Regions from separate parts of the Streptomyces sp. NBC_00016 genome, predicted to be linked through region 4. Evidence: riboswitches for the same ligand, from Rfam matches in the RefSeq annotation. Region 4 holds a riboswitch; each other region holds the start of a gene.

The links. A riboswitch is a leader RNA that binds a small molecule or an ion and turns the genes downstream of it on or off. The one in region 4 is predicted to bind cobalamin.
Region 1: linked by a shared signal. The riboswitch ahead of OG933_RS33230 (cobalamin biosynthesis protein) and the one ahead of OG933_RS10485 (ABC transporter substrate-binding protein) in region 4 are both predicted to bind cobalamin.
Region 2: linked by a shared signal. The riboswitch ahead of OG933_RS05245 (CbtB-domain containing protein) and the one ahead of OG933_RS10485 (ABC transporter substrate-binding protein) in region 4 are both predicted to bind cobalamin.
Region 3: linked by a shared signal. The riboswitch ahead of OG933_RS36895 (energy-coupling factor ABC transporter permease) and the one ahead of OG933_RS10485 (ABC transporter substrate-binding protein) in region 4 are both predicted to bind cobalamin.

What each region holds. Positions count from the first base shown of each region.
Region 1 covers NZ_CP108304.1:7,521,266-7,525,780, forward strand. Annotated here, with positions in the region: gene OG933_RS33225 (cobyric acid synthase) at 1-1,193, opposite strand, end outside; gene OG933_RS33230 (cobalamin biosynthesis protein) at 1,190-2,188, opposite strand; cobalamin riboswitch at 2,288-2,430, opposite strand; gene OG933_RS33235 (hypothetical protein) at 2,561-2,782, opposite strand; gene OG933_RS33240 (anion permease) at 2,817-4,070, opposite strand.
Region 2 covers NZ_CP108304.1:1,158,156-1,162,670, reverse strand. Annotated here, with positions in the region: gene OG933_RS05250 (enoyl-CoA hydratase/isomerase family protein) at 227-1,321, shown strand; cobalamin riboswitch at 1,380-1,527, shown strand; gene OG933_RS05245 (CbtB-domain containing protein) at 1,564-1,785, shown strand; gene OG933_RS05240 (CbtA family protein) at 1,811-2,572, shown strand; gene OG933_RS05235 (MFS transporter) at 2,719-3,957, shown strand; gene OG933_RS05230 (FAD-dependent oxidoreductase) at 4,131-4,515, shown strand, end outside.
Region 3 covers NZ_CP108304.1:8,303,945-8,308,459, forward strand. Annotated here, with positions in the region: gene OG933_RS36880 (energy-coupling factor ABC transporter ATP-binding protein) at 1-771, opposite strand, end outside; gene cbiQ (cobalt ECF transporter T component CbiQ) at 768-1,529, opposite strand; gene OG933_RS36890 (energy-coupling factor ABC transporter substrate-binding protein) at 1,536-2,048, opposite strand; gene OG933_RS36895 (energy-coupling factor ABC transporter permease) at 2,045-2,794, opposite strand; cobalamin riboswitch at 2,824-3,008, opposite strand; gene OG933_RS36900 (SpoIIE family protein phosphatase) at 3,221-4,515, shown strand, end outside.
Region 4 covers NZ_CP108304.1:2,354,298-2,358,812, reverse strand. Annotated here, with positions in the region: gene OG933_RS10495 (ABC transporter ATP-binding protein) at 1-353, opposite strand, end outside; gene OG933_RS10490 (FecCD family ABC transporter permease) at 350-1,441, opposite strand; gene OG933_RS10485 (ABC transporter substrate-binding protein) at 1,438-2,529, opposite strand; cobalamin riboswitch at 2,618-2,743, opposite strand; gene OG933_RS10480 (HipA family kinase) at 2,903-3,817, shown strand; gene OG933_RS10475 (SelT/SelW/SelH family protein) at 3,814-4,101, shown strand; gene aceB (malate synthase A) at 4,124-4,515, opposite strand, start outside.

The DNA of each region.
Region 1 (4,515 bases), 5.2 Mb from region 4:
TGGATCTCGTACCCCTCGACCCGCTCGCCGAGGGCTTCCCCCACCGGCCGGGTGAGGGTCTTCTCGCGGGCGAACCGCACCCGGACCGGGAGGACTCCGAGGCCCGCCACCTGTCCCAGCCGGCTCTCGACCTCGTCCTCGATGTGCTCGCCGAGGAGCTGGAAGCCACCGCAGATGCCGAGGACGGGCCGCTGCTCGGCGGCCCTGCGCAGGATCGCCTCGGCCAGCCCCCGCTCCCGGAGCCACTCCAGGGCGCGCACGGTGCCCCGGGTCCCCGGAATCACCACCAGGTCGGCGTCGGCCAGTTCCTCGGGCCGGTCCACGAACCGCACGACGACGCCGGGTTCGGCGGCCAGCGCGTCCACGTCCGTGAAGTTGGACATGAGCGGGACGGCGCAGACGGCGATGCGCAGCACGTCCTCGCCGACGGGCGGGGCGGTGTTCGACTCCCGTACGGTCCCGCGCAGCGAGACCCTCAGCCCGTCCTCCTCGTCGATCCCGAGCCCGTGCCGGAACGGCAGTACGCCGTACGTCCGCCGCCCGGTGAGCCCGTGCAGCATGTCCAGGCCCGGCTCCAGCAGGGAGACGTCCCCCCGGAACTTGTTGACCAGGAACCCGGCGACCAGCTCCTGGTCCTCGGGCGAGAGCAGGGCGACGGTGCCGAAGAAGGAGGCGAAGACGCCCCCGCGGTCGATGTCGCCGACGACGAGCACGGGCAGCCGCGCGCCCCGCGCGATCCCCATGTTCACGATGTCGGTCCGCCGCAGATTGATCTCGGCCGGACTGCCCGCCCCCTCACAGATCACCGCGTCATACGTGCCCCGCAACTCGGCGAGGCAGTCGAGAACGGTTCCGAGGAGTTTCTGCTGCCGCCCCCCGTGATACCCACGGGCGGTCATCTCGCCCACCGGCTTGCCGAGGAGCACGACCTGACTGCTCTGCTCACCGCCCGGCTTGAGCAGCACGGGGTTCATCAGCGCGGTCGGCTCCACCCGGCAGGCCTGGGCCTGCATGGCCTGGGCCCGCCCGATCTCGGCGCCCTCCGTCGTCACGAACGAGTTGAGGGACATGTTCTGCGCCTTGAAGGGTGCGACCTTCACCCCCTGCCGCACCAGCCACCGGCAGATCCCGGCCGTGACGACGCTCTTGCCGGCGTCGGAGGTGGTGCCGGCGACGAGGAGACCCCCGCTCATGTCGTACGCCCCTTCAGCTGGTTCCGCTGGCTGCCCTGGTTGCGCTGGTTGCTCGCGACGATGTTCGTGGCGACGACGCGCGCGGCGACGGTGACGCCGAGCGCGAGCAGACCGACGCGGCGGGAGAGCCGCGCGGCACGTTCGATGTCCCGGGCGACGACGGGCCGCCCGGCCGCGCCGTTCAGCACGGGCCGGTGCTCGACCCGCCCGGCGTACGACAGGGTCCCGCCCAGCCGCACCCCGAGGGCGCCCGCGAAGGACGCTTCCACCGGCCCGGCGTTGGGGCTCGGATGCCGGCGGGCGTCGGCCCGCCAGGCCCGCACGGCGCCCCGCGGATCGTCCCCCGCGAGGGCGGCGAGCACGGCGGTCAGCCGGGCTCCCGGCCATCCGGCGACGTCGTCGAGACGGGCGGCCGCCCAGCCGTAGCGCAGATACCTCGGCGACCGGTGACCGACCATGGCGTCCAGGGTGTTGACGGCCCGGAACCCGACCAGGCCCGGCACCCCGCCCACGGCCCCCCACACCAGCGCCCCCACGACGGCGTCGGAGGTGTTCTCGGCGACGGACTCCAAGACCGCCCGGGCGATCCCGTCGGCGTCCAGGGCCTGCGGATCCCGCCCGCACAGATGCGGCAGCCGCTCCCGGGCGGCCTCGACGTCCCCCGCTTCGAGCGCCCGGCCGATGGCCCGGGCCTCCCGGACCAGTGAACTGCCCCCGACCACGGCCCAGGTGGCGGCGGAGACGAGAGCGACGGTGGCGGCGGGGGAGCGGCGTACGGCCCGCTCGGCGACGGCGCCCAGGGCCACGACCCCGCCGGCGCACACGACGGCGTGCAGGGCCCCGCTTCCCCGGTGGTCCCGCCACAGCAGCCGCTCGACGGCACCGGCGGCCCGCCCGAACGCGGCGACGGGATGCCCTCGGCGGGGATCGCCGAGCAGCAGGTCGCCCAGAAGGCCGGTGGCGGCGCCGTACGCGTAGAGGCGATCGGCACGCATCGGCTCAGCCGGCCGTGGGGTCGGGCAGCGACCTGGTGCTGTGCCTCAACGGCCGAGCGAGCATGGCGATATGTCCTCACTCAGGGTGTCCACGCCCTGGTTCGACGAGACCGGCGGCGAGAGTTCCTGGCTCCCGGGGGTTTCTACCCCGGTCACAGTGGCGGGACCGCGCCGGATTCACACCGGCTTCCTCTTCTGCTGCCGTACATGGCTCGGGCAGTCCACCACGGCCCGCAAGAGCCGTCAACTTGCCTTTGACCTGCGAGGCTCGAGTGTGCAGAACCCCACACAGGGCGGGTCGGCGGGGCCGCGAACGACAAGAGGTGCGGGACGGTGATCCGTCCCGCACCCCAGGGGTGTTCGGATGGTGCGTCAGGCGACGATCAGTGAGATCCCGTACGCCACCGCCGCCGCGCAGGCCGCGAAGCACGCGTACGCGCCGGTCACCGCGAGGGTGGCCGAGCCGCCCTGCGCCGACGCGCGTTCCTGCCGCGACAGGCCCATGACGCCGAGGGTGAACAGGGCGACGAGGCCGACGGTGACCACGAGGCTGACGCCGAAGACAGAGCCCAGGGCTGCCCAGTCGATCTTCATGCTGCTTCTCTTCCTTCGTGCCGGGTGCGCGGGCTCAGACGGCCGCGGCCGGGGGAGCGGCGGGGGTCGCGGGCTCTGCCGCCGGGCCGGGGATCGTGGCCGTCAGGTCCGTGAGGTCCTCGGCCAGGGTGCCCGCGGGCGGCGGGGTGACGGCGGCGATCGCCGTCGTGACGACGCCCGCGGGCTCGTCGGGCTCGTTGACGTTCGAGGCGTCGACGACCTCGCGCCGGGAGACCTTCCAGATGGCCGCGCTGGAGGCGATCAGGAAGACCGCGACGAGGGCCGTGCCCCAGTCGCCCAGGCCGGTGACGGACTCGGCGAGCGCGCCCACCAGGGCCGCGGCCGGGAGGGTCAGGCCCCACGCGACGAACATCCGGGTCGCCGTCGACCAGCGGACCACACCGCCCTTGCGGCCCAGCCCGGCGCCCATCACCGCACCGGAGACCGAGTGCGTGGTGGAGAGGGAGAAGCCGAGGTGCGAGGAGGCCAGGATGACCGTGGCCGCGCTGGTCTGGGCGGCGAAGCCCTGCTGCGGCTGGAGGTCGGTCAGGCCCTTGCCCATGGTGCGGATGATGCGCCAGCCGCCGAGGTAGGTGCCGAGCGCGATGGCCAGGCCGGCGGAGAGGATGACCCAGGTGGGCGGGTCGGAGTCGGGGGCCACGGCACCGCCGGCCACCAGGGCCAGGGTGATGATGCCCATCGTCTTCTGCGCGTCGTTGGTGCCGTGGGCGAGGGAGACCAGGCCGGCCGAGGCGATCTGGCCCGCGCGGTAGCCCTTGGCCGCCGCCTTGCCGTCGGCCTTCTTGCCGAGGGTGTAGGAGAGGCGGGTCGCGAGCATGGCCGCGACGCCCGCGACGATCGGTGCCGCGATCGCCGGGATCAGCACCTTGGTGACCAGGGCGTCACCGTGCACCGCGCCCATACCGGCCGAGGCGATGGTGGCGCCGATCAGACCGCCCATCAGGGCGTGCGAGGAACTGGAGGGCAGGCCCACCAGCCAGGTCAGGAGGTTCCAGAGGATCGCGCCGACCAGGGCGGCGAAGATGACCTCGGGACGGATGCCGGTCTCGTCGACGAGACCCTTGGAGATCGTGTTGGCGACCTCCACCGAGAGGAAAGCTCCCACAAGGTTGAGCGCGGCGGACATGGCCACCGCAACCTTGGGCTTGAGTGCACCGGTCGAGATGGTGGTGGCCATCGCGTTGGCGGTGTCGTGGAAACCGTTCGTGAAATCGAACGCGAGTGCGGTGACGACCACAATCGCGAGGATCAGCGAGAAGTTTTCCATTTACCCAGGCAATCGTTCGAAGTCATTGGCGCGTTGACCGTAAGCAATCTGGGTGAACGGAAGATGAACTGAACAGGGCATCCGGGTGTCTGTGCAAGGGGGGTGCGGCGGTCTTCCGTCGCCGCGCCGGGGCCGGGGTCAAGCGCCGTACGGTCACCCGTCTTTGGCGGGCCTGCGCGACCGGCTCCCGGAGCCGCGAAAGAGATTCTGGTCACCCGGGGGCTGCCGCTGTCGGCGTACTGTCAGAAGTGCTGTCAGAAGGGCTGTCCGAAGGCCCCTGTCGGCCGTCCGGCCGGTAGTGTCCCGGCGTCGGACATCCCGTGACGGGCGACCCACAGGGCGTGATCCGTATGACCGTCCGGGCCTCGGTCGGGGCCGTGGTGTGGGCGCCCCCGTCGCAGGGGTGGCACCCGACGTCGAGCGCGGGCGGCGGGGCCCGGCCGAC
Region 2 (4,515 bases), 1.2 Mb from region 4:
GCTCACATGGTCGATCGTCCCACCGGGGCAGGTCGGCCCGCCCGGATCGACCGGATCAAAAGCCGTACGCGCTTGGAAGCGGCCGGCTTCGGCGGCAGGGCCGGCGCTACCGCATCGACCACGGAGTAGGGAAGATCGTCCATGACCTGTGCGTCCAGCGGATCCTGAAGGGAAGCAACGAGATCATGCACGTCATCGTGGCCCGCGGCCTGACGGAGGAATCCCGATGAACGACATCGAGGCACCCGTCCTGCTGCACACCGCCGGCCGAGCCGCCCACATCACGCTCAACCGACCGAGGGCCCTCAACGCCCTGAACCACGCGATGGTGCGCCGCATCGACGCCGCGCTGACGGCATGGGAGCGCGACCCGGCCGTCGAGACCGTCGTCGTCTCCGGCGCGGGGGAGCGCGGCCTGTGCGCGGGCGGCGACATCCGTGCCGTCCACGACGACGCCCGCGACGGCGACGGCACCGCCTCGGCCGCCTTCTGGCGCGACGAGTACCACCTCAACGCCCGCATCGCCCGCTACCCCAAGCCCTACGTCGCCCTGATGGACGGCATCGTGATGGGAGGCGGTGTCGGCGTCTCCGCACACGGCAGCGTCCGGATCGTCACCGAGCGGTCGAGGATCGCGATGCCCGAGACCGGCATCGGCTTCGTGCCGGACGTCGGCGGCACCCACCTGCTCGCCCGCGCCCCGGGCGAACTGGGCACCCATCTCGCCCTGACGGGCGCCCAGATCGGTGCCGGGGACGCGGTGTCGTGCGGGCTCGCCGACCACTGCGTACCGTCCGCCTCCCTCCGGCAGTTGGCCGACGACCTCGCCGAGCTGCCCGTGAGGGAAGCCCTGGACCGTCATGTACAGCCCTTGCCGGCGGGCGAGTTGACCGGCCACCGGGCGTGGATCGACACCTGTTACGCGGCCGACACCGTCGAGGAGATCGTCCGACGGCTGTTCGCCCACGGCGACCCGGCGGCGAAGGAGGCCGCGGAGACCCTCCTGACCAGGTCGCCCACCTCGCTCAAGGTCACCCTGGCCGCCCTGCGCCGTGCCCGGCGGCTCGGCTCGCTGGAACGGGTGCTGGAACAGGAGTACCGCGTCTCCTGCGCTGCCCTGACCACGCCCGACCTGGTCGAGGGCATCCGCGCCCAGGTCATCGACAAGGACCGGAACCCGCGTTGGTCGCCGGCCACCCTCGCCGAGGTCACCGCGGCCGACGTCGAGCGCTTCTTCACCCCGCTCGGCGAGCGCGAACTCGGGCTCGCCCGACCCGACACCACCGCGGAGGGGCTCCGCCGAGCGGGACCGACGTGGTGATCCGGGCCACCTGGCCGTGGAGAGCGGAATCACGCCAGGTGGGGCGGTATTGGCCAGGGGCCCGGCACGCGGTACCGTCGCTCTGATATCGACGACGGCGAGACGGAAGCCGGTGAGAACCCGGCACGGTCGCGCCACTGTGGACGGTGTACCCCGAAGGGGCACACACCGCGAGTCAGACCCGTGGCCGTCGTCATGTGCACCACCGAGATGGGACGCGAACTCCCAGAGGAGGTCCTGCCATGGCGCAGCATGTCGCCCAGCCGACTACCACCACGCCCGTCGTACCCGCCAAGTTGCCGCTGAAGGACATCGCCCCGTGGGCGGTCTTCTTCGGCGTCCTGATGCTGGTCCTGCTGTACTTCGTCGGCGCGGAGCAGGGCGCGACAGCCGTCGTCTCCGGCGAGGACGTTCACGAGTGGGTGCACGACGCCCGCCACCTGCTCGGTTTCCCCTGCCACTGATCCCGAGGGGAACCCCGGCACACCCATGAACTCCGCAACGGTAAGAAACCTCCTCGTGCGGGGCATGCTCGCCGGCCTCGGCGCCGGCGTGCTCGCCCTGATCGTCGCCTACTTCCTCGGTGAGCCGAACGTCGACAGCGCGATCGGCTTCGAGGAGTCGCACGCCGCGGGCCACGAGCACCACGAGGTGGAACTCGTCTCCCGCAGCCTCCAGTCCACCGCCGGCCTCGCCACCGGCGTGCTGATCTACGGGGTGGCCTTCGGCGGCATAGCCGCCCTCGCCTTCTGCTTCGCCCTCGGCCGCGTCGGCCGCTTCAGCCCCCGGGCCACGGCACTTCTGCTGTCGGGGACCGCCCTGCTCGCCGTGTACGTGGTGCCGTTCCTCAAGTACCCGGCGAACCCGCCCGCGGTCGGCGACCCCGACACCATCGGCAAGCGCACCACCCTGTACTTCCTGATGATGGTGCTCGGCGTGCTGCTCGCGGTCGCCGCGGTGATCCTGGGCAAGCGGCTCGCACCGAGGCTGGGCACCTGGAACGCCACCGTCGCAGCCGTCCTCGGCTTCGTGCTCGTCATCGGGCTGGCCTACGAGTTCCTGCCCGCCGTCAACGAGGTGCCGAGCGACTTCCCGGCCGCCCTGCTGTGGCGGTTCCGCCTGTCCGCCCTCGCCATGCAGGTCACGCTCTGGGCAGGCTTCGGCCTCGTCTTCGGTGAACTGGCCGAACGGCTGCTGCACCCCAGGCCCGCCACGGTGACCGCGGGCACGCCGGTGGCCGCCCCACACTGACCCGACCGGCACGACGATCCGACGAGAGGGCCCACGGAACCACCCCGGGGGCCTTCTCGCGTTCGCGAGCCGACAACGGATCAGCGGCCGCAAGGCCGCGCGAAGATGGTGGCATGAACATCCAACCGGCCGTCCGCACACGGCAGATGCCCGCCGGTCTCGTCGCGCTCGCTCTGGGTGGATTCGGGATCGGTCTGACCGAGTTCGTGATCGCGGGGTTGCTTCCGCAGGTGAGCCGCAGCCTCGCGGTGTCCGAGGCCGCGGCGGGATGGCTGATCTCCGGCTACGCCCTGACGGTCGCGGTCGGCGCGATCGTGGTGACCGCCGCCACCGCCGGGCTGCCCCGCAAGGCGGTTCTCACCGGGCTGGTGGCACTGTTCGTCGTCGGCAACCTGCTGTCCGCCGTCGCACCGAACTACTCGCTGATGATGCTCGGCCGCGTGGTCGCGGCGCTGTGCCACGGCTCGTTCTTCGGCATCGGCTCGCTCGTCGCACGGCGCATGGTCGCCCCCGAGCGGGCGTCACGGGCGGTGGCGGTGATGTTCGCCGGGCTGACGGTCGCGAACGTGCTGGGCGTACCGTTCGGCGCCCTGGTCGGCGAACGCTGGGGCTGGCGCGCCACGTTCTGGGCGATCACGGCCATAGGTGTCGTCGCCGCGGTCGCCATCGCCGTGTGCGTACCGGGCTGGGCCGGCGAGGTGAACGGGCCGCGTTCCTCCGACGCCGTCGGCAAGGCCACCGGCCGGCCGGACGGGCTGCGTACCCAGGTGCACGCCTTCCGTTCGGCGCAGGTCTGGCTGACCCTGACCGCCACCGCGCTCGGCTACGGCGGGATGTTCGGCGCGTTCAGCTACCTCGCCTACACCTTCACCCGGGTCACCGGCTTCTCCAGCACGGATGTCGCCTGGCTGCTCGTCGTGTACGGCAGCGGCCTGGTGATGGGCAACATCCTCGGGGGACGGGCCGCCGACCGCGATCGCGACCTCACCCTGATCGCTTCCCTGGCCGGTCTCACCGTCACGCTCACCGCGTTCGGACTGCTGGCCGCCCATCCCGCCGCGTCGGTGGTCCTGGTGTTCCTCACGGGGCTGTTCGGCTTCGCGAGCGTTCCCGGGATGATCACCCGGGTCACCGACCACGCCCACGGGGTGCCGCTCGCCGCCGCCGCCAACGTGTCCGCCTCCAACGTCGGCAACGCCCTGGGCGCCTGGCTCGGCGGCTTCGCCATCAGCGCCGGCCTCGGCTACACCGCACCGCTGTACGTCGGCGCCGCCATCGTCCTGAGCGGACTCGCCGTGATGATCGTGGCCGCCCGTCGAGCCGACCGGTGGCCGAGCGACACCACCGACCCCAGCGTCGCCCGGGACCGGGCGTCCGCGGGCTGAGGGCCCCACAGCCGACGTCCGCTGCCCGGTCCGCCGTCCGCCTGCGGCTGGGCCCACCCCGGGCCCACCCCCCTCCACCTGGAACCCGAGGACCTGGTCGTCCGTACGATCGAGTCTGCTGTCATGGCCCGCGTTCCGCTCGCGGGCACCGACCGGATCCCCGGGGAGGGACTGTGATCGCCGTCGTCGGCGCCGGACTCATGGGCGCGGCCACCGCCTGGCAACTGGCCCGCCGAGGCCACGAGGTCACGCTCGTCGAGGCGTACGACATCGGCCACCGGCACGGAAGTTCGCACGGCAGCTCGCGGATCTTCCGGAGGGTGTACGCCGACCCCTTCTACGTACGGCTGACCGGACAGGCCTACGAGCAGTGGCGGGAGTTGGAGGACGACGGGTCGACCTCCTTGCTGCGCACGACCGGTGGGCTCGACATGGGCGAGGACCACGACCCGAAGGCGCTCGCCGACCTCCTCGGCGCGGCCGGAGTGCCCCACGAACTCCTCGGCGCGGAAGCCGCCGCGGAGCGCTGGCCGTACATCCGCATCACCGGTCCGGTGC
Region 3 (4,515 bases), 5.9 Mb from region 4:
CAGACCGTGGACGCGCAGGAGTTGGGCGGCGGCGACGCCCCAGGGCAGCCGCAGGCCCGCCTGTTGGAGGAGGTCCGTGCGGGCGAGTGTCGTGGCGGCGGGGCCGGTGCGCGCGCCGGACGGGGTGAGCAGGGTCGCGTCGTCGGCCCAGCGCAGGGCCAGGTCGACGTCGTGGGTGGCCATGACCACGGTCGTGCCGGACTCGCGCAGTCGGCCGAGAATCGCGAGCAGCCGTTCCTGGCCGTCGGGGTCGAGTCCGGCGGTCGGTTCGTCGAGGATCAGCACCCGGGGCCGCATCGCGACGGCGCCGGCGATCGCGGTGCGCTTGCGCTGGCCGTAGGAGAGCAGATGGGTGGGCCGGTCGGCCAGGGCGGTGATGTCCAGGGCCGCGAGCGCCTCCTCGATCCGGGCCCTCACCTCGGTGTCGGGCAGGCCGAGGTTCAGCGGGCCGAACGACACGTCCTGGGCGACGGACGCGGCGAACAGCTGGTCGTCCGGGTCCTGGACCACCAGCTGCACGGTCGTACGCAGCCGGGTCAGCCCCTTGCGGTCGTACGTCACCGGGCGCCCCTCGACCCGCAACTCGCCCTTGCCCGGCCGCAGTCCACCGCTCAGCAGCCGCATCAGCGTGGTCTTGCCGCTGCCGTTGCGGCCCAGCAGGGCGAGCGCGCGCCCCGCGTGGACCTCGAAGTCCAGGCCGCTGAGCACGGCCGGGCCGTCCTCGTAGGCGAAGGAGGCACCCCGCAGGGCGACCAGTGCGGGCTCGCTCATGACAGCGGCCTTTCCAGTACGGATTGCAGTACGAAGGTGAGGGCGACCAGGGCCGCGAAGAGCGCGGCGCTGGCGGCCGTGAAGCGGACGGAGACGCGGGCCTCGGGCACCAGGACGCGCAGGGTGCCGTCGTAGCCGCGTCCGGCCAGCCCGTCCTGGAGGCGAGCCGCCCGGTCGAAGGCACGGACGAACGCGGTGGCGCCGAGCCCGGCCAGCGAACGCCACTCCGCGGCCCGGGTGCTGTGCCCGAGCCGGGCCGCCTGCGCTTCTCGGATCCGGCGCACGGAGTCGAGCAGCAGGAAGCTCATGCGGTACGTCACCAGCGCGACGTCCACGACGGGCGCGGGCACTCCGGCCCTGACCAGGCGGGGCAGCAGGTCGGACATCGGGGTGGTGAACGCGAGGAGGAGGACCCCGAGGGAGGCCGCCGAGGTACGCAGCAGCAGCTCCCCGGCGCGCACCGGACCGCCGTCGGCCAGGGCCACGAACCGGTCCGGGCCGCCGACCTGCACGAGCAGGGTGAGCGCACCGGTCACGCAGAAGCCCAGCGGTACCCGGTAGGCGCGCCACAGCCGCCGGCCCGGCACCCCCGCGGGTCCCAGCAGGATGACGAGCGCCGTCACCAGGACCAGGGCGGCGCCGGGCCAGGGCGGCAGGGAGATGGCGAGCACGGTGAGGCCCAGTCCCAGCACGGCCTTGTCCACGGGATGGCGGTGGCGCCAGCGACTGCTGTGCGCCGCCGCGTCGATCGGCAGCACGCGGGCTCAGGTCCGTTCGGGAGCGGACGCTTCGGAGGCGCTCTCGGAGGGATGGGATCTCGCGGTGTTCCCTGTGTTCCCTGTGTTCCCGGCGTTCCCGGCGTTCCCGGTCTTCTCGTCGCTCTCGGTGCTCTGCGAGGTCCTCGCTGTCGTCGAGGTCTTCGCCGCTGCCGAGGTCGTCGAGGTCGTCGAGGTCGTGGTGTCCCGCTGGGCCAGGGCCCGGAGTTCGCCCTGGCGCCGTCCCCGGTGCAGACCGAAGTAGTAGGCGAGGACCCCCGCACCGAGGGCCGCCTGAAGGGCGAACAGTGCCGACTCGATCTCGCCGGACGGCGGCTCGTACAGGGGCGAGAACCAGGGTTCGTAGTCCGGCCGGATCTCGGTGATCGCCGTCTCCGCCTCCGAGTCGGCGCCCGTGAACGGCTCCTCCTTGTGGTCGCCGAGCCCGAGGGCCAGCGGCAGGACGGCCAGCGCGGCCACCACGAACAGCAGCAGGGCGTTGATCTTCGCGTTACGGCTCACCGGGCCACCGCCTCGGTCCCGGCCTCGGTCCCGGCCTCGGTCCCGGCCTCGGTCCCCGCGTCGGCGCCGGCCTTGGTCCGGCCGCCGGTCACGAGCACGCCCAGCCTGGTCAGTTCACCCTTGCTGGACTGGGTCAGCAGTCGCATCACGAACACCGTGAGGAGCCCCTCGCTGACCGCGAGCGGGATCTGGGTGACGGCGAAGATGGAGCCGAACTTGCCGAGCGCGCCCAGGAATCCGCTGCTCGGGTCCGGGAAGGCGAGCGCCAGCTGCACGCTGGTGACGCAGTAGGTGGACAGGTCGGCCACGAACGCGCCGAAGAACACCGTGACCATCAGCGGCACCTCGAACCGCCGCAGCAGCCGGTAGACCGCGTAACCCGCCCAGGGCCCGACGACGGCCATCGAGAAGACGTTGGCGCCGAGCGTCGTCAGGCCGCCGTGGGCGAGCAACAGGGCCTGGAAGAGCAGGGTGATGGTGCCCAGCACCGCCATGATCGGCGGCCGGAACAGGATGGCGCCGAGCCCCGTGCCGGTGGGGTGTGAGCAACTCCCGGTCACCGAAGGCAGTTTCAGCGCGGACAGTACGAACGTGAAGGCTCCGGAGGCGCCGAGGAGCAGGGTGCTCTCGGGGTGCTCCTTGACCTCACGGGTGAGTGACCGTACTCCGTGGACGACGAATGGCGCGGATGCGACGCCCCAGGCGATCGCATGCGCCGGAGGCAGAAAACCCTCGGCTATGTGCATGGCTGAGCAGACCCTCTCCAGCACCTCGTGGATGGTTGACGTGCCTTGGCCGGTCTCCTGGCTCACGGGTACCACCGCCCGTGCTCCGCCTTCCCGGGTCTCAAGGACCCAGTGGCTGCCCGCGAGGGCCGGAGCCGGACTTCCCGATCACAGTGGCGAGGGCCGCACCGGCATCACACCGGATTTCCCGTTCACCAAGGCGTGGTGACAGTAGTGCCCGCACAGAGGCGCTGACAAGCGGCGATGTGGGGCGCGAAGACGGCGGACGACGGCTCACCCCGGCGCACGGACGCCGTCCGCGGGCCCGACGAAATGCCGCGTCCGCACGGTCGGCGTAGGGTCCGCCGTAGGGGTGACGGCCCTCGGCGCCCGGGGGTCTGCGCGTCGTTCAGCGAGCGCCCCCTGTGCTGCGGGGAAGGTGAGAGTGTGCCGGATGCTGCCGCTGCCGGGTCGGGTGGGGGCCGTGATCCGGAGTCGCTGGACACGGTCCTGGCCGAGGCCGCGCGGGAGACCGGCGCCTCCGTGACCGCCGTGTACCTGCCGGCGGCCGACGAGACGGTGCTGTGGCTCGCCGTACTGGGCGGGCTCCCCTGGGAGATCTCCATGCCCTGGGCGCGAGTGGCGCTGACGGCCGCGTCCCCGGTGTCCGACGCCGTGCGGGAACGACGCCTGGTGTGGATCGGCGGCGCGGAGGAGATGGCGCGCCGCTATCCGCGTCTGTCGCTCGTCGTGCCGTACCGCTTCTCGCTGGCCGCCGCCCCGATCACCACCGGGGAGGAGGTCTGGGGCGGGTTGGTGCTCCAGTGGCCCGCCTCGCACCCGGCACAGCTGAGCGTGCGCGAACGGGAGGCCATGACCGGCCTCTGCCTCCGGGTGGGTCAGTTCCTGCGGCGGGCCGCCGCCGACGGACACCCCGTGCGGGTCGGCGGGGTGCCACGGGTGCTGCCGCCGCTCCGGGCCCGGCCGGTCGCAGCGGCCCAGGCGCAGTCCGCCGTCGACTTCGCCGAGCGCTTCCCCGGCGGCTGCTGCTCGCTGGACGTGGACGGCCGCATCACCTTCGCCACCACCACGGCCGCCCGGCTGCTCGGCTCCGCCGTCCCCGACCTGCTCGGCACCAAGCCGTGGGAGGCGCTGCCCTGGCTCGACGACCCGATCGCCGAGGACAGCTACCGGGCGGCCCTGATCAGCCGCGAACCGACCTCCTTCACCGCCCTGCGGCCGCCGGACCGGTGGCTGTCCTTCCGGCTGCACCCGGACGCCTCCGGCATCAGCGTGTACATCGCCCCCACCCACTCGGCGCACGCCCACGCTCCGCTCAGCGGCCCGCCGCGACCGCATCCGGCGGCTGCCGCCACGCCCGGCCGGGCCGCCACCCTCTACCACCTGATGCACCTGGCGGCCACGCTCACCGAGGCCGTCGGGGTCCGGGACGTGGTCGACCAGGTCGCCGAACAGCTCCCGTCCGCCTTCGGGGCCAGGGCCCTCGCGCTGATGACGGCGGAGGACGGACGCCTGCGGATCATCGGCTACCGCGGCTACTCCGCCGACCTCATGCAGCGTTTCGACGCCGCCCCGCTCACCTCCGACACCCCCGCCGTGCGCACCCTGACCACCGGCGTTCCGGGCTTCTTCGCCACCTTCGCCGAGCTCAGGCGTGCGTATCCCCCCGCGGTCCTCCAGGACGGCATGGCCGCCTGGGCCTTCCTGCCGCTGATCACCTC
Region 4 (4,515 bases):
TGTTGCTCGACGACGGCGATGCGCCGGGCGACGGCGCGGCGGCTCACCCGGGGCAGCGGGCGGTCGTCGAGGGTGACGACGCCGGAGTCCGGGGCGAGCACACCGGCGAGCAGCCGCAGCAGGGTGGACTTGCCCGAGCCGTTCGGGCCGAGCAGGCCGGTGACGGCGCCGGGGCGGGGCGTCAGGCTGACCCCGTCGAGGATCAGGGTGCCGCCGGCGGCACGGCCGACCCGGTCGGCACGCAACCCCTCGGAACCGGTCGTATCCGAACCGGTCGTCTCCGAACCGGTCGTCTCCGAACCGGTCGTCTCCGAGCCCGTCGTCTTCGGGTCGGTCGTCTCCGAGCCGGTCATCGGGTGCCCTTCGCGCGGTACAGGACGGCGACGAACGCCGGGACGCCGATGAGGGAGGTCACCACGCCCACCGGCACCTCCTGCGGTTCGAGCACGGTGCGGGCGAGGGTGTCGACCCAGACCAGGAACACCGCGCCGGTCAGGGCGGTGGCGGGCAGCAGCCGGGTGTGGCCGGGGCCGGTGAGGACGCGCGCGGCGTGCGGGAGCACCAGGCCGACGAAGCCGATCGCCCCGGCCGAACTCACCAGGGCGGCGGTGAGCAGCGCGGTCGTGCACAGCAGCACCAGACGGGTGCGGGCCACGGAGATGCCGAGGGAGAGGGCCGCGTCCTGCCCGAAGGCGAACGCGTCCAGGGTCCTGGCGTGGCCGAGGCAGACCGCCAGCGCCACGACCAGCGCGGCCGCGCCGACGGTCACGTCCGTCCAGTCGGCGCCGCTGAGCGAGCCGAGCAGCCAGAACAGGATGCCGCGGGTGGTCTCCGCGTCGGCGGCCGTCATCACGACGAAGGAGGTGAGCGCGGAGAACAGCTGCATGGCGGCGACTCCGGCGAGGACCACCCGGTCCGTGGTGCCGCCGAGGGTGTGGCTGAGCAGCAGTACCAGCGCGAAGGAGACCAGCGCGCCGAGGAACGCGCCACCGGAGACCGACAGGAGGCCGCCGCCCGCGCCGAGGACGACGACCAGCACCGCGCCGGTGGAGGCGCCGGAGGAGACCCCGAGGACGAAGGGGTCGGCGAGCGGATTGCGCAGCAGGGACTGCATCACGGCGCCGCACACCGCGAGGCCGGCGCCGCACACCGCGGCGAGCAGGGTGCGCGGCAGCCGCAGGTTCCACACGATGCCGTCCCGCAGCGGAGTCAACTGCGCCTGCCCCCAGCCGAGATGGGCCGCCACCGCGGACCACACGTCACCGACGGCGATGTCCGCGGGGCCGATGGTGATGGCCACGGCGACCGAGGCGCACAGCAGCGCGAGACCGGACGCCCACAGCAGCGCCCGGCGCAGTCCGCCCACGGCCGCCGTCCTGGCCGCCGCCTTGGACGGCGCCTCGGACGCCGCCTCCTCGGACGCCGACGGCGCGGCGGTCATCCCGCGAGGCCCTGGCCGCGCAGCGCCGCCGCCACCTTCTCGATGCCCTCGACGGTCCTGACGGTCGGGTTCATGGCCTGTCCGGACAGCAGCACGTACCGCTTCTTCTTCACCGCGGTCATGTTCTTGGTGACCGGGTTCGACTCCAGGAACTCGATCTTCTGGGTGGCGGTCTCGGCCGTCTGCTGCTTACGGGTCAGGTCGCCGATGACGAGGAGGTCCGGGTCGCGGTCGGCGACCGTCTCCCAGTTGACCTGGGGCCACTCCTCCTCGGTGTCGTCGAAGGCGTTCTTCGCGCCGAGCGCGTCGGTGACGATGCCCGGTGCGCCGCAGCAGCCCGCGAGATACGGGGACCGGGAGTCGGCGAACCAGTACATGAGGGTCACGCCCCGGGCGTCGAGGCCGGCGGTGGCCCTGGTCACCCGGCTCTTCAGTCCGGCCACGAGCCGCTCGCCGCGCTCCCGGACACCGAAGACCTCGGCCAGGTCGCGGACTTCGCCGTAGACCGCGTCCATGGTCAGCGGCTCGGTGCGGACGCCGTCGCCGTCACCGCTGTTGTCCTTGCCGACACAGTCGGAGGGGGAGAGGTACGTGGGCACGCCGAGCTTGTCGAACTGCTCGCGCGGGGCGACCCCGCCCTTGCCGAGGGTGGAGGCGAAGGAGGCGGCGACGAAGTCGGGTTCGGTGTCCAGGACCGTCTCGAAGGAGGGGGCGTTGTCGGCGAGGCGCTTCACCTTCGCGTTCGCCTTCTCCAGGCCCTCGGCCACCGGGTCGGTCCAGGTGGCGGTGCCCACCATGCGGTCGGCCAGCCCGAGGGAGAGCATGATCTCGGTCGTGCCCTGGTTGAGGGAGACGGCCCGCCGCGGAGGGGTGTCGACAACGACCTGCTGCCCGCAGTTGTCGAGACGGACCGGACGGCCGGCGGCCCCGCTCTCCCCCGCCGAACCGGTGGAGCCCGCCGAACCGGTGGAGCCCGCCGAACCGGTGGGGTCCGCCGGGCCCGAGGAGCCGCAGCCGGCCAGCAGCAGGACACCGGCCAGGAACAGAACGGCAGGCCGGGCGGAACGGACGGGACGTGCGAACGGCACAGGGTTTCCTTCGGCGTCGAGGGCTCAAGCGCGAAGCCCGGTCGTACGGTGCTCCCCCGGCCGTCTCCCGGCGGCGGGGGTGGCCAGCAGGTCTTCGGACTCGGGGTCACCCGGACGAGGCGCCTTCCCGGACCGCGTACGCCGTCCAGTGGCCGTTGCCCCGCCCGTCGCCCTCACCGCTGCGCGTCAGCTCCGGATTCGCACCGGATTCCCTGACCCGTACACACTCGCGTGCGCACATGGGTTCGACTGGCCTTGGCAAGCTACCACAGCCGCGGAGGCCGCCCGCGGGCCTTTCCGCACGGCCGCTCGGGCCCTCTCGTCGGCTGTCGGGCCTGGTTACTATGCTCCTTCAGGCCAGAGGGAGGCAGTCATGTTGACCGAGGTCACAGCGACCCGCTACCTCGCTCCGCTGCGGGCGGGCGGCTCCGTGCCCGCCGTCGTCGAGGCCGACGACCTGGGCACCTACGTCGTGAAGTTCACGGGCTCCGCGCAGGGCCGCAAGGCGCTCGTCGCCGAGGTGATCGTGGGCGAGCTGGCCCGCGCCCTCGGGCTGCGCTTTCCCGAACTGGCCCTGGTCCGGTTCGACCCGGCGATCGCGGAGCGGGAACCGCACCAGGAGGTGCGGGAGCTGCACGCCGCGAGCGCGGGGCTCAACCTCGGGATGGACTTCCTGCCGGGTGCGGAGGACTTCACGCCGGAGGTGGCCGAGGCCTTCCCGGTGGAGCCGCTGGAGGCCGGGAGGATCGTCTGGCTGGACGCCCTGACCGTCAACGTCGACCGGACGGTCCACAGCTCCAACCTGATGGTCTGGCCGACGTTCGGCATCGCCCCGCCGCGGCTGTGGCTCATCGACCACGGCGCCGCCCTCGTCTTCCACCACCGCTGGGACGGCGCCGACCCCGAGAAGCGCTACGACTTCCGCCACCACGCCCTCGGCCGCTGCGCCCCGGACACCCGGGCGGCCGACGCCGAGCTGGCGCCCAGGGTGACCGAGGAGCTGCTGCGCCGGATCGTGGCGGAGGTACCGGACGCCTGGCTGACCGGCGAGGCGGGGTTCACGACCCCGGACGCGGTCCGGGAGGCGTATGTGCGCTATCTCCACGCGCGCGTGCGGGCTTCGGCGGCCTGGCTGCCCACCGACTTCCCCGCCCCGGAGGAGCTCGCCGCCGACGAGGCACGGCGCGCGGCGAGGACACGGCAAGGACGGCCCGACTGGCTCAAGCGGGTCCCCGACCTGCACGGCAAGCCGGCCGCGGAACAGGATTGGTCGGTGCACCTCGGATGAGCGAACTGAGCGACGCGAGCGGGCGGGTCGAGATCGAGTACTGCACCCAGTGCCGCTGGCTGCCGCGCGCGGCCTGGCTGGCGCAGGAGCTGCTCACGACCTTCGAGGCGGAGCTGACGGAGCTGGCCCTGAAGCCCGGCAAGGGCGGGGTCTTCGTCGTCCGGGTGGACGACGAGGTGATCTGGGACCGCCGCGAACAGGGCTTCCCGGAACCGACCGCGGTGAAGAAGCTCGTACGTGACCGAGTGGCCCCGGGAAAGTCCCTGGGCCACTCGGAGAGGTGAGCCTTCCGGCCGGTGCCGGTGCTCAGCCCCTCAGCTGCTCGTACGCCGGCAGGGTGAGGAAGTCCGCGTAGTCGTCGTCGAGGGCGACGGTCAGCAGCAGGTCGTGCGCCTGCTGCCAGTGGCCGGCCGTGAAGGCCTCCTCGCCGATCTCCGCGCGGATCGCGGCCAGTTCCCCGGCGGCGACCTCGCGGGCCAGCTCGGGCGTGGCCTTCACCGTGGTCCCGTCGTGCTCGAACTCCACCCCCGCGTTGATCCACTGCCAGATCTGCGAGCGGGAGATCTCGGCGGTGGCCGCGTCCTCCATCAGGTTGAAGATGGCGACCGCGCCCAGGCCGCGCAGCCAGGCCTCGATGTAACGGATGCCGACCTGCACGGCGTTGACCAGGCCCGGGTAGGTCGGCCGTGCCTCCAGCG